3 regions of the Halobacillus sp. HZG1 genome follow, and region 1 is predicted to be linked to each of the others. Evidence: riboswitches for the same ligand, from Rfam matches in the RefSeq annotation. Region 1 holds a riboswitch; each other region holds the start of a gene.
The links. A riboswitch is a leader RNA that binds a small molecule or an ion and turns the genes downstream of it on or off. The one in region 1 is predicted to bind thiamine pyrophosphate.

Region 1 (9,800 bases):
CTTCCTGCTCTTCCCAAGTGCGATCTTCATAGTCAGGAAAATCAGCTTCTCCTGAATAGTTGACGACCGCTTCTTCCGCTTCTAATATATCTTTGATGATCGGCCCCGTCATCTTGAACGCCACGTTTTCATGATATCCACTCGCATCATGAGGATTGGCAGTCGAGACAATCGCAGATTTCTCCGTGACCAGGACTTTCCTGTGATTCGCCTTGATGTTCAGCAGTTTCATGTAGGACCTCAAGGTCACATCCGGAGCTTCTTTGGCCATCGGATTACTGATCCAGCCGTTTTCTCCGGTGCCCATCCAGGAAAACAACAGCCGCCAGACGCTGGAGTATAAAGGATTCGAGTCTCTCAATTTATTCAAGTTGGTCAAAACAACATCCACACCGCCATCTTCCAGGCGCTTGATCGTCTCAGACTCATACGATCCATACACGGTGTTGATCTGATCGGTTATGAAAACCACCTTCAAATCAGGGACTTCCTCTTTTCGTTTTAATATGGCGTCAACCAGGTTGCTGGAGATGTCAGGAAACTCGTTTTTTCCATTTGTGTAGCCATTGAATAGAAACATATCGGCCACAATAAAGTCTTCCGCCTCCCCTATCGTCCGGTTGATCTCTTCAAAAACCTGAAGATCATGCACCGTCTTCCCTGCTTCGTCTTCATATGTTAAATCACGGAAAAACTCGATATTTTCCATCTGATGCTTCTCTCCTTCATAAGAGATCCCCTCAGGAAGAGCTTTCCATGAAGTATGATAAGCAATGGTAACACTTAAAACAGCGATAATAGCGACAATGATCCAAAACCATTTACTTTTTCCAATCCGCTTCAAACGGTCCATTATGTAGCCTCCTCAACTAGAGTGCTTATTCTATTTTCACTATAATGCCCTGTCTCAAACCTTAATAGAAGAAAAAAAATAAAAACATAATATATTGAACGATATGGCAGGGTCGTGGAAGAGTATAATATTAATTCTGCCCACTGGGCATTCAGAAAGTGAAAGCTTGATACCCACTCTAGATGGAAGAGTGGTGGACACTCCATCTCGGTATAGGGGTTCGTTTCTCCCCTTATATGAAATGCGGTGGTTGGGAAGCTGCGAGACTCCCGTGGGAGAAGGAGATAGACGAGATTCCGCAGGACGTAGTGAGAGGAAGCTCGGCGCTCCCCACAGGAAAGCGATTTGCTTTCATGCCACCCCTAGCGCTTAACCAGGCAACGAACCCTGGAGACATCTCGAAACTGAGTCATCAAGAAAAGGCGGCGTTTGTGGACATTCATAGAAGGAAGAGCTATTAAAAATCCCCCGTCCGATGTCAGAACATCGGACGGGGGATTTAATTTAATGGCTTAATAGTTTTGGCCGTTTTACAAATAGGAGACTGACGACGATACTGCTTAAGATAAACGCCGGGAGCATGTACCCACCATTATAGATGAGGGAATACAACCAGACAGGCTGTCCCTCAGGGGCGAATTCGCCGTAAAAGACGATTCCTGCAAAAAAGTGTCCGAAAAAGCGGAGCACGCTTCCAATCAGGCAGCCGACAACAATCCATCCGATCAATCGACGGGACTCTTTCGATTGGATCGCCTTCCAGAGCGGTTTCGCTACCAACCCGGCCGCTCCGATTACTGCAAAGGCGACGATATAGTCGAGGAACGCCTGAAGTAGTGTCATAATATAGGCGCCGGTCATAATTTGATAGATTCCTAACAGAAGACCGGTGGTGACGCCCCCTTTCAAGCCCCAGCGGAAAGCCATAATGAATACAGGGACCATGGCAAAGGAAACCGAACCTCCCTGCGCCCACAGTTTAAATGATAAAAACGGGATGATATCCAACAATAATGCGAGTGCTGAAAAAATCGCAACTTCTACGAGAAATAAAACGCGACGATTTCTCATTTCAACATTCCTCCTAAAAAAAGACACAAAAAAAGCAACGCCAAATAGGGAAGCTTCCTGATGGAGGAGTCCCAATTCTGCATTGCACCATCAAAAAAGCCGCCATCCCTACGCCAGTGCTAACTGACAGGTTCGAAGGGTCAGAACGAAATGTTCACTCTCAGCCGGAGGCTCCCCTTGAAGGCTTTATACCGTTTACTTTTCTTGTTTTGTCTCTATTATAATAAACTTTTTACTAGATTACAAAACCTTTTGTATTTCCCGGGCAATCACTTCGTATTCGTGTACATTTGGAAAAATTCCAAGGTACGCTCAATGATCATATCCTTGTCATGATCAAGGGTCGCTACATGATAACTATTCTCCAGATGGATAATCTCCTTGTGTTCAGAAAACACCGATTCGAAAATGACTTCCGAGTTATGCGGAGGTACAACGTGATCCTCATCCGATACGAAAATCATGATCGGGCAGTGGATTTCATCCAGTCTATCCTTGACCATGCCCATCAATTCAACCAGCTCTCCGATCGATTTCACTGGCGTGCGGTCATACGCAAGTTCGACCGTCTCTGGATCTTTGATATCGGAACCGATCGCATCTAAAAAGCGTTCATCCGAACCCTGGCTGCTTTCCAGTGCCGGGATATCGATGGCCGCATTGATTGGAATGACTCCCTCAATGTCCCGATACTGACTCGCCATATACAACGCAAGCGTCCCACCCATCGATAAACCGACGACAAATATTTTGGAACACCTGTCTTTTAACCAGGAATAAGCTTCTTCCACTGATTGCACCCAGTCCATATGTGAGGTGGATTCCATATCCTCAGGACTTGTTCCATGACCCTTTAATCTCGGACAATAAACGGTGTAACCAGCTCTGGCATAGGCTTCAGCTAAAGGCTGCATACTTTGTGTCGTTCCTGTAAACCCATGAGAGATGAGGATACCGACTTCATTACCCTCGAAGCGCATCTCCTCTGCTCCATGCATCACGTTTTCCATTCAATCCCACTCCTTTGGCTTTCTCTTTTCCAAGTATTTTTTGTAACACGGTATTCTCCAACCACTTCCAAGGAAGCAAGCGCTTGAACCACACATTCGCTCTCACACCGGCACCGATGGGATAGCGGAGTTTCACCAGGGTTTCTTTTTCCATCAATCCCGTCATCAAATCTGATACATCCTGAGGATTGCCATGGGATTCACTGTTCAACGCATTCCACAACCCTTTTATGTATTCGGCATAAGGAGACTCAGGGTCCTGGGCGGCTTCCGGCATAACAAGACCGGACGACCAAATATTGGTCTGATAAGAGCCAGGCTCAATCAGAGCGACATCAATTCCGAATGGTTTCACTTCGAAACGGAGACTTTCAGATAAGCCTTCCAAGGCGTGTTTGGATGAGACATAAGCGGATAAGCCTGGAAAGCCGATCAACCCGCTCACACTGCTGACATTCAAAATCTTCCCACTACCCTGGGCACGCATCAGGGGAAGAACTGCTTTCGTAACGGCAATCACACCAAAAACATTGGTATCAAATTGTTTCCGGTACGTTTCAAGCGGCACCTGTTCAAGAAATCCACCTACCGCATAACCGGCGTTATTCACAAGCACGTCCAAGCGATCCAGCGTATTCACTTTTTCTGAAAATCGCGCGATCGATTGTTCATCCGTCACATCCAATGACCACACTTCAATGCGGTCACGGACCTCCTCGTCCAATGTTTCGTACGCTACGGCTTTTTCTATATTTCTCATCGTGGCAATGACACGAAAACCTTTTTCTGCACATTTCACAGCTGTATGGAAACCGAATCCACTGGATGCTCCTGTAATGAGTACGGTTTGTTTCATGATCTGACTCCCCCTTGTGCTAGTCGTTACCCCATATCATTCGATGTCACACCCTTATTCTCCTCTTTCCATAAAACATGCACAGGTGATCCCGTAACAATTCCGATACATATTGTATGGTTTTAGGCATATTAATGATAGAATGGTAAAGGTTATCGACCGAAATAAATTTAAATAGAAAGGAAGTTTCATAATTTATGAGTACGAACATGAAGCTTCAGGCGCTTACCCCTTCTTACGATCCATGGGAAGCGTATATGGACGTGGAAGAACACGGAAAAATGACCTTATCGAACATTGAATTTACGACCACAACTCTTTGCAACATGCGTTGTGAGCACTGCGCGGTCGGATATACGTTAGGTGCGAAGGATCCGGAAGCTTTGCCGATGGACTTGCTCCGGAAACGGCTTGATGAAATTCCTCACCTGCGTACACTGAGCATTACGGGCGGAGAGCCGATGATGTCGAAGAAATCGGTGGAAAATTATGTGGTGCCCCTCTTGAAATACGCCCATGAGCGCGGCGTGCGCACGCAAATCAATTCCAACTTGACGCTTCCTTATGAGCGTTACATCCCGATCATTCCTTACTTGGACGTTTTACATATATCCCACAACTGGGGAACGATTGAGGAATTCATTCATACCGGATTCGCCAGGATGGAACGAAAACCATCGGAAGAAAACCGGAAGAAATTTTTTGACCGGATGGTGGAAAATTCGCAGCGGCTTTCTGAAGAAGGGGTCATGGTTTCAGCTGAAACGATGCTGAATCGCCGTACGTTCCCATATCTTGAGTCCATTCACGATCATGTCAAAGAAATGAAGTGTGCCCGCCACGAGATTCACCCGATGTATCCCGTGGATTTCGCCAGCAGTTTAGAGACATTAAGTCTTGAACAAATGCGCGAAGGCATCAATCGTCTTCTTGATCATCGTAATGACGATATGTGGATGTTATTCGGGACGCTGCCCTACTATCCATGCAGCTCTTCCCAAGACGACCTCGATATGCTGAAGCGTCTTTACAGCGAAAAGAATGTGACGGTGAGAAACGATCCAGACGGACGTTCCCGCTTGAACGTGAACATTTTCTCAGGGGATATTATCGTGACAGACTTCGGTGACGAGCCAGGGCTTGGGAACATTCAAGACACCAATCTTTCCGATGCCTATGAGAACTGGCTTTCTACGAATACAGCGAAGAGCTTGAACTGCCATTGTCCGGCCGTGAAATGCCTCGGTCCGAACGTGCTGGTGAAGAACACGTATTATGAAGGTGTCGACTTCCAAAAACGAAAAACGAACATTACGTTGTAAGTCAGAAAGGAGACATCAATGCCTATCGTTACTTACGCAGAAAAAACCATTGCTTATACAGTAGAAAAGCAGGACGTCTCTTTTATTAAAATCTACCTCGATGATTTGAATGGAGTAAAAGTGACCGTCTCCCCTCATAAAGAAGAGGCAAAAATTCAGGCTTTTGTTGAAAAGAAAGCGGACTGGATTTTGGAAAAATGGCAGAAGACGCACGACGATCTATACGCAATCGATGCCCTAACTGCTTCCGATAACGTAAAGATTTCTTACCTTGGCCGCTCCTATCGTCTAAGGACCGACCATCAGGAAGAGGCCCGTTTTGCTTTTCAAAAAGGCACCTTCCATTTCGCTTATCCTGAAAATTGGACGGAAGAAGAAGCGAACGAACAACTCCGAGCAGAAGTGAACCATTGGCTTTTCCGTAAAGCAGGTGAAAAATTCCCGACACTTTCCGAGTGGGAAATAAAGGCGGACGAAGACCATTGGAAGCTTGGAAGAAAAGAAACGGACCACATCCATCTTAACTGGCGACTGATTCAGAGATCCAAACAAAAGATTCAACAGACCATCGAAGATCTGATCCAGGAAAAAACGTGTTAACAAAAAATGCCCAGCAGGCCATCGACCTGCTGGGCATTTTTTATATGAACAAGAGAAGACTCAAAGCCATGACGGCCATACCGGCAACGACTCCATAAATCGATAAATGCGCTTCCCCGTACCTTCTTGATGCAGGAAGCAGTTCATCAAGGGAAATGAATACCATGATCCCTGCCACCCCTGCGAATAAAATACCGAACATCATGTCGTTCAAGAACGGCATCAGTAGAAGATAGGCGAGAATGGCACCGACCGGTTCAGACAAACCACTCAGAAAAGAAAGTTTGAATGCTTTTTTCTTATCTCCTGTCGCATAGTAGACGGGCACAGATACAGCAATACCCTCGGGGATGTTATGAATGGCAATCGCAGCAGCAATGGCTAATCCCAGCGCCGGGTCATTCAAGGCTGCAGTAAACGTCGCGATGCCTTCCGGAAAGTTGTGAATCGCAATCGCCAAAGCTGTGAACGTTCCCATCTTCAATAAATCAGGATCTTTTACGGCTGTGTCCCGTTTCGTCATATCTTCCACTTTTTTCACTTCGTGAGGGTTCCCTGATTTAGGAATGAATTTATCAATCAGTGCGATGACAAGCATACCTCCGAAAAAGGCGCCGACCGTCGTCCACTGCCCTGCCTCGTTCCCCATCGCATCGACGAGTGAATCCTGAGCTTTAAAAAAGATTTCCACCATCGATACATAGATCATAACCCCCGCCGAAAAACCGAGCGCAAGGGAAAGGAACTTCGTGTTCGTCGTCTTTGCGAAAAAAGCGATCAAACTTCCTACACCTGTGGCTAATCCCGCAAGCAAGGTTAGCCCGAAAGCCAATAACAAGTTTTCCATGGTACCTCTCCTTCAATTCGACCATTTTCTCTAAGCATATTGTAACGAAGGTTTTTCCTTAGAGCAACTTTTTTAGTTTCAGTTATATTTTATGAGCCCATAAAATAAGTGCTACACATTATTCTCAACTTTTATATTCATATTTAGAACCTCCCGTGCATAATCTATCCTTTTTTGCCCATAAAAAAACCACCTTCCGGATTGGAAAGTGGCGGATTACGGGAAATATTGAAAATGTGCTTCCACTTTTGCGACCGTTTCAAGTGTACCCGGTTCAATCGGAGTGGTGGCTGCTCCAAGAGCTTCTGCTTTTTGAAAACTTTGGACAGGTGCAACAGGCGCTGTTCCTAATTCCATGATCTTGACAGGGGTCTGATCCAGGTTCAACCCCATCGTATTTGCGATGGTCTGCGCATTGGCAAGCGCGTTTCCGAGAGCGATTCTTAACGCCTCTTGATAATTCTGATAGGGGTCACTCACTGTAAATGCAATACTGGGTATCCGGTTCGCCCCGGCCGTTACCGCTGTATCAATGACATAACCGGTCTGACTCACATCGTCGATGGTGACTTTCAGCGTGTGGGTCACCTGATAGCCACGGAACTCCTGCTTGCCATCGACATAATCATACTCAGGAAAAATAAAGTAGTCCGAGGTTTGAATGTTTTCTTCCGGTATGCCGGCAGCAACCAATTGATTGCGTACGCTTTCCATTATCCGGGCATTATCCTGCTGTGCTTTTTCCAAGTTTTCATCCTGTGTCACGACGCCAATATTTACATTCGCCACATCCGGACGCACCTGCACTTTTCCGACCCCATTGACTTTGAGAAGTCTTCCCTCTCCTTCTCTTGCTATCTGCCTCATACCAGGATAATACATCTCGCATCTCCCCCTTTTACATTTAATGAAGAAGAACGAAGGATTATGTCCTTTCTCGAGATAAGGATTTCTCCCCATACTTTTATTTCCATTTTTTGAATACATAGTAAAAGGGGGGTGGTGTCGATGCATCGTGTATATGAAGAAAGCGTGGAAGAATTTAAATCTTATATTCTCGAGGGTTTACCCATGTACGGACGAAGGAAGCGGATTCTTATTTTAGGGGCGGGTATGTCTGGTCTTGTGGCCGGATCCCTTTTGAAAAGAGCCGGACATGATGTCGTTATTTTAGAAGGGAACGACCGGGTCGGTGGAAGGGTCCATACCATACGCGAACCTTTTTCAAATGGAAACTACATCGATGCCGGCGCCATGAGAATCCCAAAGAATCACCAATACGTCCAAACCTATATCGATCAGTTCGGCCTATCGACCAACTCCTTTATTAACTCTAAACCCAACGACCTTTTTATGATCAATGGTCAAAGGGTGTTCCGTTCGCAATATGAAGAAAACCCTGACCTCTTACAGTTCCATCTCCTCCCGCAAGAACGAGGTAAGACAGCCCAGCAATTGTTTCTGGACGCTGTCCAGCCGTTTCTGGACCTCTATCAGAATAGTTCGGATGAGGAGAAAAAGAAATTGGAGGATCAATTTTCTAATTTTTCCATGGGGGAATATTTGAGAAACAACCCATACGGCCCCTCGATGTCCAGGAATGCTGTACGTATGATCAAAGTGGTGCTTGGGATTGAAGGGTTTCCTGAGTTTTCCTTTCTTGATATTTTAATCGACATTACGTTTCCCATATTCAATGGGCAAACGGAATTCGTTGAAATTCAGGGTGGCAATGACCGGCTTCCTCATGCTTTTCTACCCGAATTGATTGATAATATCTACTTTGAACAAAAAGTGACGAAAATCATCCACAACCATGACCATGTCACTGTCCATACAGAAGACCAGCGTTTTGCCAAACCATCATGCTGGAAGGGTGACTTATTACTGACGACCATTCCTTTCAGCGCTTTTCAGTTCATCGACGTTCTCCCCTTCGGCTGCTTATCTCAGAAGAAGTGGCAGGCGATTCGAGAGGTCATTAACGTACCTGCCGTTAAGATCGGCATCGAATTCAAGACCCGTTTCTGGGAAAGGTATCCGATCGGAAATCTCATTTCTGACTTACCGATTCGTTTTGCTTACCAAGCGAGCCACCACCAGGGCATGCCGGGACCGGGCATTTTACTAGCCAGTTACACGTGGGGACAGAACGCCCTTCTCTTCAACAGTCTCAGTCAGGAAGAAGCAACCAAAGAAGTACTTGAGAATCTCGCTCGTATCTACGGAAACATCGTGTATGAAGAGTACATGCAGAGCGTTGTTTACAATTGGAGCCAAAACCCATTCTCCGCCGGATGCTTCACCTTGTTTACCCCGGGGCAGAGCCGTGATTTGGAAGAAGTGATGCCGCTCCCGGAAGGCCGGATCCACTTCGCTGGTGAACAAACGTCCTCCTACCATGGCTGGATTGAAGGCGCCATCGAATCCGGTATCCGTGCTGCGAAGGAAATGAATGAACTGTGAATGTGTGGGGGTGGTTGTGAGGTGCCATGTGAGGGTGCCGGGTGCCTGGCACTATTACTGGCTGTCGGAGTGCCTGGCACTATTACTGGCTGCCGCGGTGCCTGGCACCATACTGGCTGTCGGAGTGCCTGGCACCACAAAAATCCCCCCAGGTGCCAGACTTTCTGTGCACCATTTCACACAAAAAACCCAAAAAACCCCTCTCCATTTTTCAAAACGGAAAGGGGTTTTTATACTTAGGAAGCTTCTTTTTGTTCGGCACTCAGCTCTTCGCCGGAGCCGCTCCAAATTTTAACGGACTGGTTCTCTTTTTTGACCGGATACACGACTTTGTACTTCTTCATCTGCACTTCCCCATCCACCGTTTCTTCGGCTGTGAGGAAAGCAGTCACCTCCATGTGGTCACCCTTCGGATCGACAACAAGGTTATCCACTTTCACACTGAGGGTGTTGTTGTAGCCGGAACGGAAGTCTTCAAAAGAAATGTCTTCCTGCCAGCTGGCACTGAGTAAAGAATACGCGGTGACGAAATCCCCTTGATTGATGCTGTCATAAAAATACTGCACCATATAACTCGCCTGCTCAGCATCTGTCCCTGTCACGGGAGAGTACACCTCGCCCGTAAGCTCAGGAAATTCCGGAAGCGAGCGCATCGGCGATTCACTCCAGCGCTTCACCATAGGAAGCACATCGGCAACCGGAATGCTGAAGCCGATCGTTTCGTCATTCATTTTGGCAGTATTGATCCCGATGACCTCACCGGTTTCCCTGTCAA
Region 2 (9,800 bases), on a different contig from region 1:
CCAGCCGGCAGAACTTCAGTGTTTCCTCGACAATCCTTGTCCATTCGGCTTCCTTCATCCCGGCATGCTGGAGACTGAAGGCGACTTCATCATAGACCGTGTCCGTAATGAACTGGTGCTCCGGGTTCTGAAAGACATACCCGACTTCTTTTCGCATCTCACTTTCTTTCCATTTCTTTAGGGCGCGGCCGTGCAGAGACACGGTCCCTTTGCTCGGAGGCTGGATACCCGCAAGTATTCTGGAAAAAGAAGATTTTCCGCTCCCGTTCTCTCCGACGATGGCCACCCATTCTCCCTCATGAAAAGTGACGTTGATGTTCCGCAAAATCGACTTCCAATGCACAGCCTCTGCTTCCAACAATGCCTTCCCAGCAGATAGGACAGGACGGTTTTCTGGGAGAGCGACGGGTGGCATGTCTCCGATGTGAAGCGGATAGGGCGGTGTCCACCCCTGTTCCAGCGCTGTCCTTGTGGCATAAGGAAGCTGGATGCCCATCTCATGAATGTCCCGAGCGTACGTTTTCAAATGATCGTGCAGCGGACCATCGTAGGCAAGTTCTCCTTTTTCATTAATAATAAGGACCCGTTCCAACAAATCGAGCCAGCCTTCAAGCTTATGCTCGATGACAAGCAGAGTGAAAGAAAGCTCCTCTTTCAATATTTTCAAAAGCTGGATGAATTCCTTCCGCGCCACTGGATCCAGATTCGCCGTCGGTTCATCGAGAATCAATACTTCCGGTTCCATGGCGAGGATGCAGGCAAGGGCGACTTTCTGCTTCTGGCCACCGGAGAGGGAGGAGATGTCCGCTGTTTTGTAGGCTTCCATCCCGACCTGACGCAGTGCTTGGTCCACTTTTTCCACCATCGACGCATGAGGTGTATTCAAGTTTTCAAGACCAAAGGCCACTTCATCCTCAACGGTAATCATGCAGAACTGCGTCTCGGGATCCTGGAAAACGACGCCGACGTTCTGCGCCATTTCACCGGCAGGATAGGAGTCGGTCCGCTGACCTTGCACGAGAACTTCTCCGTTCATGGCACCATCTAATTCCCGAGGATAGAGCCCGTTCAAACAGTGGGTGAGGGAACTTTTCCCCGACCCGCTCGGACCAAGGATCAGCATGTTTTCTCCTTCCTCGATGGAAAAAGTCAGACGCGACAGCACAGGCTTCTGTCTCTCCTCATAACGGAGGGTAAGGTCCTCAACGCGTATCACTTCCTGACTCATGCCGCCTGCTTCCTTCGCTGTTCTTTCCCGAGAGCGAAGCTTGAGAGGACACCTGTCTTCGCTAAAGCGTCACTGAGCGCTTTACCTGCGACACCTGAGATGATCGCACCACTGATGATGCGGGCGATGAACATGGCGACGACGTACCCTGTACTGAGGGCTGCGTAGCCGGAAAGGAAGTAACCCCAGACGAAGCTGAACACCGCCGCCATCACACCGGCAAGCATGAGGGTGAACAGGTCATAACGCTTGTACCTCGTCATAGCGAAGGCGGATTCTGCGCCGAGCCCCTGGATCATCCCTGAAACGAGCAGCATCGGACCAACTGCATTCCCTAGCAGCACTTCGACCGCCGCCGCAATCGTTTCGGATAAAAACGCGGCGCCGGGTTTGCGGATGATGTAAGCCGCAATGATCGACACGATGAACCAGATGCCGAAGATGAGGTCATAGCCGATCGGTCCGAAAAAGCCGACGAGGATTTTCCCGACCGGAAGGAAGGCCAGATACACGACCGCAAAGACGACAGAAAGGACGGACATGACGACGATTTCTTTCAGTTTCCAGCTGTTCATGCTGTATCATCCTTATGGGAAGGGCTGTTGGCAGAGACCGTCACGGTCATGACCGTATGCGAAGAGCCGCTTGCTTCTGTCTCTCTGAACACATCCTCAAGTCCTTTGAAAATGTCACGCGTATCTCCGTCGAGACGGGTGGAGTAGTGGGCAGGCGTGACTTCAACGCCTTTTTCTTTCATCGCTTCGATTTGACTGTAGATAGTGTCCATATAGTCCCCGCCACCCATGGGATACAACGAGAACTTCGCCGCAATGCGTTGTTCAATTTCTCTGGAGTGAGACTTGTTCAATCGTTCTTCTGATTCATCCATGTGGGCATCCCCGGATGAATCTCCCGGACAGCCGATGGAAAAGGTTCCTTGAAAAGCGACATGGACGCCTGTTTTCGCGATATGTAACAGAATCGCTTCGGTGACATCAAAGACATGCTCCATCCGGCCGCGCACCGTCGTCGTGACGTCATCCGTCTTCATCCACACTTTCGAGCTGTCCACTTCATTCAGACTGCCCTTGATATAATCCACGAAGTTGTCGGCCATCGGGTGCACAGAAAAAGAGCACCCCGCAATTCTTGAAGTTCCACAGTTGTTTTCCATTTCTAAATTCCTCCTTTTTTAAGCACAAAAAAACTGCATCCCACGGGAATGCAGTCTACCAATCATAAAGGAAGAACCAGTCAGGTCCTTGTGAATGACGACTGCACTTCCCCACGCTAGTATTATCTAGTTCGGGTTCCAAGGGTCGGAATGTCTCCTCTCAGCCGCCTCAAGCAGCTCCCCCAGTGCAACACGCGTATGCAATTCTTGTACGTTGCTTCCATCGTAGCGGAGAGTCATAGATTTGTAAACCACCTTTTTCCTGAAAAACAAATGGACCGGACCGCCAAACGGCGGATCCGGTCCATTCCTTATGCTTTCGACAAGCGTAACTTCATTACATTCTGATCTATGACACAATCGATATAGGGTACGCGTTCATAAGGGTAATACGTGAGAGAAGTGGGTATCACTTCCATCATTTGATACAGGTCCTCTGTTGAAGCCACATCATTCAAAACCAATTGCACGTCTTCACCAGTCATCGAGGAGAACTTGGCCGAAGTGTAACCTTCATTTTTCATAAATTGGAGTAGATCCATAGTAGTCTCCTTATTATCTGACCTTGAACCTTACATTTTCCCTGAATAGCAATATTCGAAACATAAACCTTAGAAATTACTTAACGCGACATCGCTCTAACTATTATTCTACTATAACAAGGTGCAGGAAGGAAGCAAAGAGTTTCGACAAAAAAACAGGACCTGCATCGCTTCTTGTCGTGCATCAATAATAAGGGGAGATCATCAAGTAGACGATGACTCCGGTGAGACTGACGTACAGCCATAACGGCATCGTCCAACGCGCGATTTTCCGGTGCTTATCGACCTTCATCGCAAGTCCGCGGAACAAAGTGAGTAGCGCAAGCGGCACGATGAGAGCTGCCAGTACGATATGGGTGATCAAAATGAAATAATAGATGCCGGCAACGATTCCTTCACCGCCGAACGACGTCGACTCCGCCATCGAATGGTACGTCAGGTACGAAATGAGGAAAAGAGCCGTAGATGTGAAGGCAGCGAAAATGAAGCGCTTGTGCCACTTCACGTTTTTCCTGATGATCATGAACAAGGCAGCAACCAGGAACACGAACGTAAAGGAATTCAAGACCGCATTCAAGAGGGGAAGAAGTTTGATATTGAACCCGAGATCCCCGTCGACTTTTGGTAAGAACAATAAAGCCACAACGATGAGGTTGATGGCGATGGAAAGCCCCACGACCCATGGGACGTAATTGAATTTTTTCATGGTATCGATCCTTTCTCAATCTCTTTATATAGAATCCTAGTCAAGTATAAAGAAAGAGAGAGGAGAATGCTATGACAGAAAACGCACAATTTGTCGAGGGAACACGTTTTAATTGAAAACAGGACGCACGCAGGCCTTCGAAACATGAAAAAAGGCATGTCATGAATAAAGAGATGGGGCAAAAGCTCCATCTCTTTTTCTTCGTTCTGGGTGAATGGGCAAACCGATGACGACGAAAACCCATAGGATACTACACAGAAAGGAGGGACTTCGATGTCCGAAAGAAACTTGTTCCTCAGATTCATAGGCACAGGCCTCGAATTCATCGTATCCGGCTTCCTCGCCATCCTATACACAGCAACCCAGGACACTGGGCGCGGTTTTGATCCGAACCCCGTCTTTTGGAAAGCGTTCATCATCATCCATGTCTCGCTTCTCCTCGTCATTCCGCTGCTTGCGAAAGGAAGGACACTCGGCATGCTGTTGACGCATCTCACCATTGAAACGAATGCAGGAAAGCCGCCGAACTTCATGCAGATTCTCATACGTGTGATCCTCGGGTTCGGTCCGGTCATTCTTACCCAGGGAATGTGGTATTGGATTTCCTTTGTCACCGGTTTGATGGATCCGAAAGGGAGAGGGTGGAGTGAGATCATCTCTTTTACGACGATCAAATGGAAAGAGCCTCCGCCGGAGTAAGAGGCTCAGGCCTCTGCTGCTTTATATAAAGGGATTCTGACGTAGTTAGGCATAATTTATAGTTTTGAAACCATACCCGGAAGCTTTTTCTCCATCAATCCTTCAAGCCAGTGGGTGGTTTCAACGAGTGGATCCAGAGAAGCGGTTGTTTCTACGCCCATTTGATGGAACATATGAACCATATCTTCGGTACACACATTCCCTACGGCCTTAGGTGCAAAAGGGCACCCTCCGAGTCCTCCGATGGAAGAGTCGAAAGAAGTGACACCTTCCTGGTATGCGGCTAAAACATTCGCTAGTCCTAACCCTCTTGTATTATGAAAATGAAGTCTGAGAGGTACTTCACCTTTGAAAGCCTCTTGGAAGGAGTGGACGACTTTTTTCACTTGAAGCGGATTAGCCTGCCCTGTGGTGTCTGCCAATACCATTTCAGTACAACCTGCTTGTATGAAGTCTTCGGAAATTTTTAAGACTCTATTTATGGGTACGTCCCCTTCAAATGGACAGCCGAAGACAGTGCCGAGAACTCCTGTCACAGGTTTTCCTTCTTCTTGAGCTTCCTTCGTAACTTCGACCAGGGCATCTTTGGATTCTTCTACTGTTCGTTTGGCATTTTTGAGGTTGAAAGTGTCGCTCGTCGCTAAAACAGTATGGATGACGTCGATATTTGTGCGTAGAGCTCTTTCCAGACCGGATCTACTTAATACTAAGCCTGAATACTGGACGTTTGAATCTCGTGGAACCTGTTCCATGACTTGCTCTGCATCACTCATTTGAGGAACGACTTTTGGGTTCACAAAAGAAACGGCTTCCACTTGTTTCAATCCGGACTGTACAAGTCGTTCAATCAGCTCCACCTTTTTTTCAGTAGGTACCCACTTCTTTTCATTCTGCAAACCATCCCTCGGGCCGACTTCACATATATGAATCATAACTTTTCCTCCTCATTCAGGATTCATGATCTATGTTCTTCAACACGTGGTCTCTTCCTTGATATATGTGTTCCTGCATAGCAGTTTTGGCACGGTCCGGTTCATTTGCTTGTATAGCGACCGATATGGTTTGGTGCAACTCAAGAGATTTTTTTAACTGATATTCGTTATACCAATAAAAGGACCGGAAAACTAATGGGAGTACGGTCACACTAGAGATGTGAAACCTCAAATGTTCATTATGAGAGGCGTTGTAAACAGCACTGTGGAATTGGTTGTTCAACTCCATGATTTCATTCAATCTTTCTGTTCTCTCATAGGTGGGGTTTTCAAGCAAATCCTTAAACTGTTCATTGCACCTTTCCATAGCTTCGATATCCTCATCGCTTCGATTCACAGCAGCTTCGGCGGCTGCATAACCCTCCAGCAGTGCCCTCAAATTATAAATCTGTCTGATATCTTCCGTATTGAACTCACTGACTATGACACCTCTTTTTAAAGGAGAGATCAGCCTCTCTGTTTCGAGGCGCTTTATGGCTTCTCGTATCGGTGTGCGGCTGATTTGTAATTCTTTTGCAAGGTTTTCTTCCGTTAAACGGGTGCCTGGTGCGTAGGCACCTTCAATAATGGACTTTTTTATGCGTTCATAAGCTTCCATAATTCTATCCCTCCTTGGTGCTATTGTATACAAAGGGAATTTCAACAGCAACTAAATTGCTGTATTTTTCTGAATAAAGTGCAAAATACCGGCTATTTATACATAATATTTGATTTTTCTGAATTTTAAGTTGATTTATTGTATACAAAGTGCTACGATGAATTCAAATTAATGGAAATGGAGGTTGTTAACGTGGACAATTCCGAACACCTGCCGTTGCAGGGGGTACGCGTACTAGAATTAGGGACGCTTCTTGCCGGACCATTTTCAGGGAGGTTGTTAGCTGATTTCGGGGCTGAAGTCATTAAAGTAGAACCGCCTGGAAAGTCCGACCCTATGAGAAATTGGGGCAAAAAGAAAGATGGCGTAGGCTTATGGTGGCCGATTCAATCGCGCAATAAAAAGTCTATTACTCTGAATCTTAGAGAGGAAGCGGGACAACGTGTCCTGAAAGATTTAGTGAAGGAGTCGGATATTATCATAGAGAATTTCCGGCCGGGTACGATGGAAAAGTGGGGCCTCTCCTATGAGAGGCTTTCGGAGGTCAATCCGAGAATCATCATGGTCCGTACTTCCGGATTTGGTCAAACGGGGCCATATAACAAACGTGCCGGGTTCGGAAGTGTCGCAGAAGCGATGGGGGGCTTGCGCCATGTGACTGGATTCCCGGATCGTCCACCTTCTAGAATCGGCATCAGTATCGGGGATACGCTGGCTGCACTTTTTGCTACAATCGGATGCTTGACGGCATTGCACGAACGCGAAAGGTCAGGCGAGGGTCAGGTGGTGGATACTGCCATCTATGAAGCGGTATTTTCTGTGATGGAGAGTACGATTCCGGATTATCTGCTTACGGGGTATGTTCGTGAACGTATGGGAAATATACTGCCGGGAGTTGCTCCTTCGAACATATATCTGACGAAAGATGAGACGTATATTGTGATCGGAGCCAATTCCGATGGTGTATTCATGAGGTTGTGTGAAGCGATGGGTGAACCTGAATTGGCAAAGAATGATAAATATTCGACGCACGATGCAAGAGCTAAACATATGAAGGAACTGGATCTACGTATTGAAGAATGGACCAAATCGTTGCCAGCGGAAGAAAGTCTTGCCTTACTCGAAGAGCATGGAGTCCCTTCAGGAATGATTTATAGTGCCAAAGACATTGTCGAGGATCCTCATTATAAGGAGAGGGAGATGATTGTACCTGTGGAGCATCCTGAGCTTGGAGAATTTCCAATGCCTGGAGTCGTTCCGAAATTAAGCCGTACCCCGGGGAAAATACATAAACCAGGGGCTGTGAAGATGGGGATGGATAATGAGAAAGTGTTTAAAGACATCTTAGGCATGACAAGTGAGCAAATGGAAGAGTTGAAAGGAAACCATATTATTTAAAGGAGGATCTTATGTCTGATACTTTCCAGGGGTTTGGTGAAAGTATTCATTTTGGTATAAAACCGGCTGTTCTGGTCGTTGATTTCATCAATGGATTTACGGATGAATCCTGCGACCTTGGATCCAATTTAGACGAAGAAGTTTCTCATACCAAACGGTTGCTTGATCTAGCCAGGTCCCGCCAGCTGCCTATCCTGTTCACAACCGTTGTGTACGAGCCCCATTATCTCGATGGAGGTCATTTCATTGAGAAGGTTCCTGCTTTGAAGTGCCTGTTACGGGATAGTGGATGGGTGGATTTGGATGATCGTTTGGAACGGAGAGAGAATGAAGAACCGCTGATCGAAAAGAAGTTTGCCAGTTCTTTCTTCGGGACAAGTTTACATTCCATACTCGCCTACAAAAATGTCGATACGCTGATCATCACCGGATGTACGACATCAGGGTGTATCAGGGCCACAGTCGTGGATGCTCTTCAGTATGGGTACAAAGCGATTGTACCTGAAGAATGCGTCGGCGATCGATCCGAGAAAGCACATCACAGCAATTTGTATGATATTCAAACGAAGTATGGGGAAGTCATGACGGTTGAGGATGTCGGGAATTATTTGAAAACCATATAATCTAATATTCGGAGGGATCGTACATGTACAGAGTTGCTGTTGATGTCGGAGGTACGTTTACTGACGTAGTGCTTCAAAATGAAAGTACAGGAAGTATTATTGGGACGAAGACACCGTCTACTCCATCAGATCAGTCGATTGGGTTGATGAAAGGGATCCAGAAGATTTGTGAGGAAAACGATATCGAGTTATCTCAAATCCAATCCATCATGCACGGAACCACAGTTGCGACAAACGCTGTATTGGAAGGGAAAGGAGCGAAAGTAGGTCTCATTACGACGGAAGGCTTTGAACAGATCCTGCATGTGGCAAGGTCATGGACACCTGCTCCGATCAGCGCCTGGATGGGCTTCATAAAACCTGACCCTCTCGCCGACCTTATTTATACAAGAGGAGCTAAGGAAAGGATTGATGCAAAAGGGGAAGTTTTGACCGAACTGGATGAAGACCAGGTCCGTTCTGAAATCCAGGCCCTTTATGAAGAAGGAATTGAAAGTTTGACTGTAAGTTTATTGAACTCCTACGCGAATCCCACACATGAACAAAGAATCCGTGAAATGGCTGAAGAGATTGATCCGAATATCCTTGTCAGTATCTCCTACGATATCTTACCTGAATTCAGAGAATATGAAAGAACTCTCACCACTGTTATGAACTCTTATGTCAGACCTCCTATGCAAAGATACTTAACGAATATCCAAAACAAACTGGAAGATTTGAAACTAAATAGCCGTCTAAGCATCGTACGTTCCGACGGTGGGTTGATGAGTATCCCCGCTGCAGCTTCTCTACCTGTGCACACGATGCTCTCTGGTCCTTCCGGGGGTGTTACGGCTGCGGCTATGATCGGCTCGCAAACGGGTAATCGGAATGTCATCTCCTTTGATATGGGCGGTACCTCTACGGACGTATCCCTGACCTACGACGGCACACCGCGCGTATCCAGAGAAACAAAAGTGGGGGTCTTCCCAGTCAAGTCTCCTTCTTTAGAAGTAGAAAGCATCGGAGCTGGGGGCGGTTCCATTGCCCATGTTCCTCCTACTGGAGCGTTGCGCGTCGGTCCGCAAAGTGCTGGTTCAGAACCGGGCCCGGCAAGTTACGGTTCGGGAGGAGAGGATCCGACAGTGACGGATGCGAATGTCGTATTAGGGTATTTACCTCCAATCCTCGTCGGTGGAGAGATGAAGTTGGACGTAGAAGCGGCTGAGAAGGCCCTTCAGAAAGTTGCTGAAAAGTTGGATACGGACATCTACCATGCCGCTCAGGGAATTTATGACATCGTCAACGAAAACATGTATGGAGCGACAAGGGTTGTCTCTGTCGAAAGAGGGTATGATCCGAGGGAGTTCTCTTTATTGGCTCTAGGCGGAGCTGGTCCGCTGCACGCGAATGCACTTGGCAAACTGACGGGTAGTTTTCCTGTCATTTTACCTCCAACACCAGGCGTATTATCTGCTCTGGGATTCCTGCAGTCAGATATTCGAAATGAATACTCCAGAACGTATATCCACAAATTGAGTCATCTGGATCGGGAAAATCTGATTGCAGCATTGAATGACCTCTATTTGGACTGCCATTCATGGCTTGAGCAGGAGAAAGTAGAGGAAGACCAGAGGTTGATCCGATTTGAAGTCGATGTTCGTTACTTCAGACAAGGTCATGAAATCCCTATAAAAGTAACGAAAGAAGAGTTGGATCATGCCGGAGTTTCCATTTTAGCAGAACGTTTCAGCTCGATCCACGAACAGATTTATGGATTTAAAATGGACGTGGAAGTGGAACTTGTGAACATTCGGGCTATTGCAATAGGAAAAGTGGCATCTCCTTCCATTCCAATGGT
Region 3 (9,800 bases), on a different contig from region 1:
AACGATTAAATTAATTCCCAGTTTCTGCTCCATTTCTTGTTTATACTGCAGGGTTTTTTCAGGGCTCCTCCCATAAACGAACACATGCTCAATCGGACGAACCAGCATAAGTGCTTGGAGCTGGAGACGAGCTTGAGCTCCAGTACCAAGAATCCCTGCAATCCGGCTGTCTTTCCTGCTTCCATATTTTGCAGCCACAGCTCCTGCAGCTGCCGTTCGCAAATCTGTCAACCAGCCTTCATCCGCCAATACCGCCAGTGGTTCTCCTGTTTGACTATTGAGGAGAATCATCATCCCATTCGCACTCGGAAGTCCTAAGGCAGGGTTATTGAAAAAACCAGAAGACAGCTTCACAGCAAAACTGTCTTCACCTTTAATATAGGCGGACTTAATATCCACTTCGCCGTTATGGTCCGGCACATCCACACGCATGATGGGCGGCATCGTTGTTTCTTTTTCTACTAGTGAGGTGAAGGCTGTTTCGATTCTGTCTATCAGTTCGGTATCCAGACGAATCACTTTTTCAATGTCTTTCCGTTCATAGAGTCTAATTTCCCATCACTCCTTCAGCTGATTTGACCGCTCAAATCCATATGATCACGAATGATTAACTCCTGCGGATAGGTGGTGAACCGTTCACTGCCAGATTCCGTGACTCTAAAGGTTTCACTGATTTCAATTCCATCCGTATCGAACCATAGCGCCGGAATCAAATGGAACGTCATATTGGGTTCCAGGATAGTCGAATCTCCTTTACGAATGCTTGCTGTATGCTCTCCCCAATCCGGTGGATAATTGAGGCCAACGGAATAACCTAAGCGCGCCTCTTTTTCATACCCATGTTTCTTAATGCTCTTCCTCCACACTTCTTCCAATTCTCCACAAGTCACTCCAGGCTTTGCAAAGTCGAGGACATTCTGAATCCCTTCCAAAACGACCGGGGCGACTTGTTTCATTTTTTCATTCGGTTCTCCTATGGAAACCGTACGGGCAAGAGGGACATGGTAGCGCTTGTAGCACCCGGCCAGTTCGACGATGACTGCATTGCCTTTGACAAAAGGACGGTCTGACCAGGTCAAATGGGGAATGGACGTATGATCCCCGGTCGGTAGCAGTGGAACAATCGCTGGGTATTCACCACCAAAATCCGGCGTCCCCCTTACCAGGTGATAGTAAATCTCGGCTGCCGTATCACATTCCCTGACGCCTGGATCAATGCTTTCCACCCCTTTGGTCATCGCTACGTCCGCAATTTGCGCTGCCCGTCTCATATACTCGATTTCCTGATCCGACTTGACGATACGGACGCTGTTCACAAGCAATGTCGCATCCTGAAAGTTTGCATTCGGCAGTCCTCTTTCCAATCTTTCAAAAGCCTTCGCTGTAAAATAGTAATGATCCTTCTCAACGCCTATTTTCCTATTTCCTTGACCGATTTGAAGCAGAATATCTGCTATAAAGTCCATCGGGTGATAAACATTTGAATGGACATAGTAATCCGGATAGGCAATGACATTCTCATCATAGATCCATGTCGTCACCCGAGCCCCATTCGCATCCTGGTAACGACCGATCCACAGCGGCTGTGGTTCATCAATGATAACCACAAGCATTTGGTGTACATAAAAAGACCAGGCATCATAACCAGAAAGGTAATTCATGTTTGCCGGGTCTGTAATCAAAAGCACGTCAATTCCTTGGTCAGCCATCCGTTTCTTCGTTTTCTGCAAACGCTGCTGATACTCTAAAATGTCAAAAGGAAGAACCATTTCATCCCCTCCGCGCTATTTATCTGAATATTTAAATTACTATACATTCATTGTATTCAAAGAATTTTTTTCTTGTAATGTAAAAAGTGTATGAAGTTTTGGAGATGTCCTTAATACAATGTCGTCACAAACCTTTCCACCAACTTCTTATGTTAAGATACGAATAACCGGATAGAAGGAGGATAATGATGACATACAGTTACTTATCTCATTTGTACTGCCCGAAATGTGAGGAAACCTATAAAGCAGACGAACCTCAGCATCTATGTACATGCGGATCTCCTTTACTCGTAAGCTATGATTTAGACAAATTGAAAGAGTCGTGGTCTCCTGAGCAGTTGAAAGAAAGAGCCCCCGACCTTTGGCGTTACCATGAACTATTACCACTCCAGGACCCTACATACAAAACTTCTTTGGGGGAAGGCATGAGTCCGTTGATCCCCCTCCCTACTCTTCAGGCCGATATGAATATCCGTAAACTTCATATGAAAGATGAAGGGATTACCCCTACTGGATCGTTCAAAGCAAGAGGAGCTGCGGTCGGCGTATCAAAAGCGAAAGAACTGGGAGTGAAGGAACTTGCCATGCCGACCAATGGCAATGCCGGTGCCGCCTGGTCTTTATACGCTTCAAGAGCATCGATGGAATCAACCATCGTCATGCCCGTCGACGCACCGAAAATTACCAGGAACGAATGTGCCTTATCCGGCGCCAACCTTTTTCTCGTCGACGGCCTCATCAGCGATGCAGGTAAAATCGTGGCGGAAGCTGTAGAAAAATCAGGGCTCTATGATGTGTCCACACTAAAGGAACCATACAGAATTGAAGGAAAGAAAACGATGGGGCTTGAAATTGCCGAACAATTAGGATGGAACGTTCCAGATGTTATCCTCTATCCTACAGGTGGGGGCGTCGGATTGATCGGCATTCATAAAGCACTGAGAGAATTGCAGGAGCTTGGGTGGATTACCGAAGACCGGATGCCGAGACTGGTAGCTGTCCAATCCGAAGGCTGTGCGCCGATTGTGGAAGCATGGCAGCAAGGTCAAAAAGAATCATCCTTCTGGGATGATTCTGAAACGATTGCATTCGGCATCAATGTCCCAAAAGCAATTGGAGATTTCCTTGTCCTCGACGCCCTTTATGATACAGAAGGGTGTGCGGTAGCCGTCAGCGACACTGAACTATTAGAGGAACAGAAAAGAATCGCTCAAAAAGAAGGGGCCTTCGTCTGCCCAGAAGGAGCTGCAGCATTTGCTGCTGCCAGAAAGTTAAGAGCAGAAAATTGGATTGCCGCAGAGGATGAAGTGGTCGTACTTAATACGGGTGCTGGCATTAAATATCCGGATACGGTTCAGATCGAAATTCCGGTTCTTCAACCAGGAGAAAGTTTAGGAATCACGAAAACCATCAGATAACAAAAAAGGAACTCATGACACGCATGAGTTCCTTTCTATTTTATAAGGATTTTACGGCAGAGGAAATGTCAGCTGCTTGTGTAATGGCTGATATGACGGCGACCCCGTCCGCTCCCGCTTCCATTACTTCCCTAGCATTTTCTGGATGAATGCCTCCGATCCCGACTACGGGCATGTCAGGAAACGCTTTTTTGACGATCTTCACCCATTCAGGCCCTGCTACAGGGCTAGCGTCTTTCTTCGTCATTGTCCTGAACATCGGACCTACACCTAAATAGTCGACAAGATGGACAGGACTCTCTTCTAATTCTGTCCGATCGGATACCGATAACCCTATGATTGTATTAGGATATTTTGAACGAATTTCTTTCACACTTCGATCACTCTGCCCCACGTGTATTCCATCAGCTTGAAGCACATCAAAAAGTTCGATGTCATCGTTGACGATAAATAAAATACCCGCTTCAGCACAACGTTGGCGCAGCTTATGACCGAGACTGTACATCGCCTCTCCAGTTAGAGCGCCTTCTCCTTTTTCTCTATATTGAAAGCACGTGATTCCAGCTCCAATCGCTTCTTCCAAAATACTCAAAGGATCTTTGGCACAGTTTTGGCTGCCCATGACGAAGTATTTTCGAAGGGTAGAAGCTTTCATGTCTCTTCACCCTTTGCTAAAGCATCGACAAACCGCGGTATGAATGTCCCTGGTCCTTTGACATCAGGTTGCCCTGCTGCTTGTTCCGCCGCCCTTCCATAATGGCTTAATGTTGCCAGCACCTTTTCTTTAGGATTGCCTTCTACCGCTAAGCTTGCTGTAAGCAAAGAACCAAGCAAACAGCCGGAACCCGTAATTTGAGCAAGGAGAGGGTGTCCTGTTTCATTAACAAAAACATCCCCATCCATACATCCGACATCCTCTTCTCCTGTACAGACGGCTCCAGTCTGATATTTCTCCGCTACTAAGCGGACGATGGCTTCGGAATCAGCTGCTCCTGTGGAGTCTACGCCTTGCGTTTCCACATTTAGACCGATGAGATGGGCAAGTTCTCCGGCATTCCCTTTAATAACTGTCGGATTCACCTCCTGCAAGATCCTCTGACATGCATCTGAACGATACCGAGTAGCAGGAGCGCCGACAGGATCGAAGACGATAGGAATGCCGATTTCATTTGCAGCTTTACCAGCAAGGATCATCGCTTTCACCTGTTCTTCATGAAGCGTTCCTATATTCAATAACAGTCCTTGAGACAATCGGGTAACATCCGCCACTTCCTGTGTGGCATTGGCCATGATCGGCGACCCTCCAAAAGCTAAAAGACCGTTCGCTGTAAAATTCATTACCACTGAATTCGTGATGTGATGAATCAGTGGGCGTTGTGTTCTTACTCTTTCGATAACACTTACAGCCATTTGTTGAAAACCTCCTCACGTAAAGCAAAATGATTGGTCGGTCCGCTTCCTTTTCCTAAGTCGAAGGAGTGGCGAATCGCTTCTGTTACGAAGTATTTGGCTTCTTTGACGGCTTTTGGCAAAGCGTGTCCCTGGCTCAGGTAAGCCGTAATGGCTGCTGAATACGTGCACCCTGTGCCATGCGTATTCGGAGAATCAATCCGTTCAGATTCAAATTCATAGACACGTCCACCATCATATAGAAAATCAACCGCTCTTCCATGTAGATGGCCCCCTTTGACAAGAGACGCTCCTGCACCTAAATCTTTCACAATCATCTCGGCTGCTTCTTTCATATCTGCTTCTGTTTTAATTATTCCTCCGACAAGGACTTCAGCTTCAGGGATGTTCGGAGTGACGAGTGATGTCCTGGGCACAAGGTATTCTTTTAAATACCGTTGATCTTCTTTTTCAATCAAGGGGTCCCCGCTCTGGGCAACCATGACAGGGTCCATGATGTAAGGAGCAGCCACTTCATCCAACCATTCACTGATGACTCTCATCATCCCCTTATTGGCAATCATCCCAGTTTTCAGTGCATGAACAGGCATATCCACAGAAATAGCTTCCAGCTGACTCTTAATGAAATTTTCCGGGAGGTGATGTACATCCTTCACACCTGTCGTGTTTTGGGAAACGACTGAAGTTACAACACTCATCCCGTAACTCTTCAATTCCTGGAACGTCTTCAAGTCTGCCTGTATACCCGCGCCACCACTCGGATCAGTCCCTGCAATTGTCAGCGCACATGATACTTGTCTCATCTCACAACCTCCTTTTCACAAGGCCATTGTTCTTGTGTGTAAGCCATATCCCAAAAAGCATATTCCAGCTGACAACTTTTACGAAAAGCTTCTCTCATCCGCTGTTTTTCTGGTTCAGACGCTTGTACAGCATACTGATCAAGCCGCTCACATAACACCGCCGTCAGACTGTTCACCTCTGCATCGGCATAAAAATCGATCCAAGGGAGAAAAGGATGGTCAACCCCTGGCTGGTAGTGGTTCTTAAGCTCGACCCCGATTTCATAATAGGTCCACGGGCATGGAAGCAAGGCCGCTAATATTTCACCGATCCCCCCATTATGGGCATGAAATAGCATATGCTTTATATAGTGATCAGCAGTCGGCGGCAGCGGATACCCTTGAAGCTCTTCATAGGAAACGCCAATCTGTTCACAAAAATTGTTATGAGGATGGATCTCGCTGTTCAACACAAAATCGATTTGCTTATTAAACAGTTGAATGTCTTCTCTACGAGGGGACTTGGAAATAGCGATTCCATACACATGCATAAAAGCATTCAGATATTCATAATCAGCCTTGATATAATGAATCAACGCTTCTTTCGGGACCTCTCCTTTCCCGATCCCCTGGACAAAGGGATGAGTGAAGATTTCTTGATAAATATCCTGATTTTCATTTCTTAATTGTTTGGAAAAAGACATGATAGAGCCTCCTATTATTCTTGGAAGCTACTAGAGGACAGAAGGGGATTCTTACTACTTCCCTCCGCCGGCATGACCCGGATCAGGTATTGAGGGACCAAGGAATGTTTCCTTATCTCAGCGAATACTCGCGCCCCTAGCAGTTTCCGTGTATTATGGTTGTAAGATCATGTTTTCAACTTTCACTCGTGATAAAATGAAGGCAGCAATGAAAGCCCCCGAGAGACTACTTACGACAAAAGAAGGAACAAACGCAAAAACACCAGCTGAACTTCCCATTAAGACGTGTGCGATCGGGACAGATGCCAAAGCTCCGATGACTCCAGTGCCGAGCACTTCACCAATCACCGCAGAACTTTTTCTTTCAAACATCCGATAAAAAAGCCCTGCCAATAATGCACCAAACATCCCACCTGGGAAAGCAAGAAAGGTGCCGAGCCCTAATAAGAAACGTAAAAGCCCGATAACAAAAGCAATCATGACCGCCGGCACGGGGCCAAGCACCACCGCCGCAATCACATTAACCGCATGCTGGACAGGATAAGCTTTTGCAATACCGGCAGGGAACCAAAGGAATTGCGCCCCGAGCGTCCCGATTGCCACAAGCACAGCCATCGTTGTGAGTAACTTTGTGTTTTTCATATTTCACCACCTTTCTGAACGGGAGTAGAATGGAGGCAAATAAAAAAGCCAGATCCTTAGAGGACCTGGCCTGGTATGCAGTAAGCCGATACACGTATCGTCAGACTACTTCCCTCCGCTGGTATTAACCAGATCAGGTTTGTAAGAGTCAGAAAGCTCGCTCGCTTTCCTCTCAGCCTATTCAGGCTCCCCTAGTAGTTTCATAAACTTATTCGCTTGGTGATTTTCATCATAACAAAATTGGATGTTTCTGTCATGTGAAACTTTTGCTCCCGTTCAAACGTCATCATTAAGTAGATAAGGAGTGTGTGAATGATGAAAATGAGATGGATGCTTGGTATGTTCATGGTTTTCTCTTTATGCCTTAGTGGATGTGGGCTGTCAGAAACGGAGGAAGTAGACCAGAAGGAAGTGGAAGCAGAAGTACCCGACCCGGACATAAGCGGGTTTGTCATGGATCAGGATGAGGACAGTATCCTTGTTGTCACACCGATGGATGATGGGTCAGGGGAGGAAGGAAGGGCCATGTGGGTGTCTGGAGCTCCTAAAGGTTTATGGGTCGGCAAACAGGTCGAGGTCTGGGTAGACGGGGATATCGCTGAATCGTACCCTGAACAAGCCACCGCTGAAAAAGTCCAGGAGCTTGAAATGAGTGAAGTAGAGGGAGCAGACTTAAAAGCTTCTGAAGCTCTTTCTACTGCATTATCTGAAAAAGAACCGGAAAAGTCCGATGTGCTGATTGTTTCTCTGCTTTCTTTTGACAAGGAATCCGACCAGTGGACCGTCGAGCTGGATCGACGCGGGACCAATCAGGGCGAATGGAAAACGACCGTCAAAGATAAAAAATAGAGCGCTACCGCGAGGTAGCGCTCTATGCATCGACTTTTTTCAAAAGCCATAACCTTACGCTGAGCTCTAGCAAAAAGAGGTCATCAGCATTGAGAAGTGACAGCCCGGTCAAATGTTCAATGTTTCTCAATCTGTGCAGCAAAGATTGGCGGTGCAAATTCAGCGCACGGGCCGTCTGGCTGACATTGCTGTTGTATTTATTGTAGACCATAAACGTATGAATCAGTTCTGTCTGCCGCTTCTGATCATAATCAATCAGCTTCTCCAGTGTATCCGACACAATGGCTCCAATTTCTTCTTCGTGGGACAGCGCCATAAGCAGGCGGTTCATTCTCGTGTCACTGAAAAACGTCCGCTCCCCTTCTTCATGCTGCTGACCGATTTTCAGTGCGGTTTCCGCCTCTTCATAGCTTTTATGAAAAACCTGATACCCCCCTTTATGGCAGGAGATCCCCCAGCTGATCGTAATCCCCTTCAACAACTCATGAAGTCTCCGCTCAATCAGGTCAAGAAACTGATTCGCGGTTTCTCCGTAGTCCGGCCGGTCTGTTTCCAAATAAACGATGACCTCCCCTTCATCAAAAGTGGTCATCGTCCTCCTATGCAGGGCATCACCCGCATGTGTGACTTCCTTCTGAATGTAATAATTCCGACTGTTGATTGATGACGACTTGACCTGAGGCATCGTTAAAGAGGTGCGCTCCTCCTCCGGCTGAACGAACCGGATGTGGCCGACGAGACAAATATAAGGCTTCTCCAGGTCATAACCAAGCAGCTGTGCTTTTGATAAAAGAGCTCTGTCCATCTCCCTCTCCCGCTTAGCTAAATCCAGCAGGAAGTTGTCCTTAAGCCTGATTTCAGTCATTTCAATGGCATTCTCTTTTACGAAATATAAGGCACATGCGGTAAGCGCATGCTCAAGGATATGAAGGTTCACCCAGGTTAACTCCTTTTCTTCCTTCGGCTTAAAGAGAATATATCCTTGTTTTTTATAGTTCGATAAAATGGTAAGCTGGTAGCATTTCTGTTCACCGATTTCATAGGTTTCAATGTAATGGCGGAGTGGGTGCTCACTGTCCATTTCGGTTTCTACCAGGATGCCTTCCTGCGACAGTTCGTGTCCATTCAAGACATCGATGAAATATCGATCAAAATACTGATTCGCCCGGATTTGTTTGTTGTGGTCACTGATCGCGGTTGGAATACCTGTGTTCTGATAGATGATGGATGTGATCTCCTGCAGCCCTTTTCCGTTCAGAACACAGTTGATCAACTCTTGGCGAATTTCTTCCGTCCTTTGCTGCTCCTGGCGGCTCTCCTCATTAATCAATCGTAAAACGTCCTGTAAAATATCTCCGAAACGGACCTCCCATGGAATTTCCATTACAATCAACTCATGTTTCTCCGCAAGTTTTAACACCCGGTCCGGGATTTTATAAAGATGCCGTCCTGTGGCAAACGCCAGCACAGATGCTTCCGAACGGATGACATCTCTCACATATTCTTCTAGTGCCAGCACATCTTCTCCGCACCCAACCCCTGTACTTAACACAAATTCATTGTTTCTTACAAAGTTCTCCACAGGTGTTTCAATTACGGAGATCCAGTCTACCTGGCGATGATACATCTCTGTCTGCACTTTCGCTTTTTCGAGAACGGAAAGTTTTAAGACTTCCTCCACGGCAACCCCCATCTCCACTCCTCCCCCACTTACGATTTAGCCAAAAGATCTGTAACCGCTTGATGATCGATATTGTTTCCTGTCATGACGACAACAACATTTTTACCTTGTAGATCATTACAATGAAGCAAGTGGCCAATCCCTGTGGCCGCTGCTCCTTCCACAACCATCTTATGGTGTTCGAGAGTGAAGATCAGCCCTTCTTCAATATGCGCCTCTTCCACAAGCACTCCTTTATCCATAAAAGCTTTCGTCATGGGAAAAGTGTAACGATTCTCTGTCCCGATTCCTCCAAGCAGGCTGTCAGCCAGGGTATAAGACTCCTCGAGGATGACAGGTTTCCCCTTGGCGAGGCTTTCCTGCATGACCGCCCCCTTCTGCATCGTCACACCCGTTACGAGTATGGAAGGTTCAATAGATTTCATAACAAAAGCAATCCCGGACAGCAGTCCTCCTCCAGACAAGGGAATGATGACCTCATCGACATCCGGACACTGTTCCATAATCTCAAGCGCAATCGTGCCCTGGCCGGCGATAATTTCCCG

Region 2: another riboswitch for thiamine pyrophosphate. It lies ahead of VKA52_RS14235 (YkoF family thiamine/hydroxymethylpyrimidine-binding protein); the one in region 1 lies ahead of thiT (energy-coupled thiamine transporter ThiT).
Region 3: another riboswitch for thiamine pyrophosphate. It lies ahead of tenA (thiaminase II); the one in region 1 lies ahead of thiT (energy-coupled thiamine transporter ThiT).

What each region holds. Positions count from the first base shown of each region.
Region 1 covers NZ_JAYLVQ010000042.1:15,594-25,393, forward strand. The annotation lists gene VKA52_RS06215 (phospholipase D family protein) at 1-853, opposite strand, end outside; gene VKA52_RS06220 (hypothetical protein) at 1,036-1,314, shown strand; gene thiT (energy-coupled thiamine transporter ThiT) at 1,358-1,924, opposite strand; TPP riboswitch at 2,013-2,112, opposite strand; gene VKA52_RS06230 (alpha/beta hydrolase) at 2,194-2,934, opposite strand; gene VKA52_RS06235 (SDR family oxidoreductase) at 2,888-3,793, opposite strand; gene yfkAB (radical SAM/CxCxxxxC motif protein YfkAB) at 3,988-5,112, shown strand; gene VKA52_RS06245 (YgjP-like metallopeptidase domain-containing protein) at 5,131-5,712, shown strand; gene zupT (zinc transporter ZupT) at 5,753-6,559, opposite strand; gene VKA52_RS06255 (SIMPL domain-containing protein) at 6,776-7,441, opposite strand; gene VKA52_RS06260 (flavin monoamine oxidase family protein) at 7,568-9,025, shown strand; gene VKA52_RS06265 (hypothetical protein) at 9,080-9,205, opposite strand; gene VKA52_RS06270 (S1C family serine protease) at 9,262-9,800, opposite strand, start outside.
Region 2 covers NZ_JAYLVQ010000070.1:210,312-220,111, reverse strand. The annotation lists gene VKA52_RS14245 (ABC transporter ATP-binding protein) at 1-1,228, opposite strand, end outside; gene VKA52_RS14240 (ECF transporter S component) at 1,225-1,803, opposite strand; gene VKA52_RS14235 (YkoF family thiamine/hydroxymethylpyrimidine-binding protein) at 1,800-2,402, opposite strand; TPP riboswitch at 2,494-2,596, opposite strand; gene VKA52_RS14230 (hypothetical protein) at 2,714-2,944, opposite strand; gene VKA52_RS14225 (DUF420 domain-containing protein) at 3,129-3,650, opposite strand; gene VKA52_RS14220 (RDD family protein) at 3,924-4,349, shown strand; gene VKA52_RS14215 (hydroxymethylglutaryl-CoA lyase) at 4,406-5,281, opposite strand; gene VKA52_RS14210 (GntR family transcriptional regulator) at 5,298-5,939, opposite strand; gene VKA52_RS14205 (CaiB/BaiF CoA transferase family protein) at 6,132-7,337, shown strand; gene VKA52_RS14200 (isochorismatase family protein) at 7,349-7,960, shown strand; gene VKA52_RS14195 (hydantoinase/oxoprolinase family protein) at 7,984-9,800, shown strand, end outside.
Region 3 covers NZ_JAYLVQ010000031.1:9,795-19,594, reverse strand. The annotation lists gene VKA52_RS04285 (cyclodeaminase) at 1-552, opposite strand, end outside; gene VKA52_RS04280 (M24 family metallopeptidase) at 567-1,769, opposite strand; gene VKA52_RS04275 (threonine synthase) at 1,958-3,187, shown strand; gene thiE (thiamine phosphate synthase) at 3,228-3,842, opposite strand; gene thiM (hydroxyethylthiazole kinase) at 3,839-4,597, opposite strand; gene thiD (bifunctional hydroxymethylpyrimidine kinase/phosphomethylpyrimidine kinase) at 4,588-5,400, opposite strand; gene tenA (thiaminase II) at 5,397-6,083, opposite strand; TPP riboswitch at 6,126-6,231, opposite strand; gene thiW (energy coupling factor transporter S component ThiW) at 6,237-6,725, opposite strand; TPP riboswitch at 6,819-6,928, opposite strand; gene VKA52_RS04245 (DUF3221 domain-containing protein) at 7,041-7,574, shown strand; gene VKA52_RS04240 (PucR family transcriptional regulator) at 7,597-9,267, opposite strand; gene VKA52_RS04235 (threonine/serine dehydratase) at 9,285-9,800, opposite strand, start outside.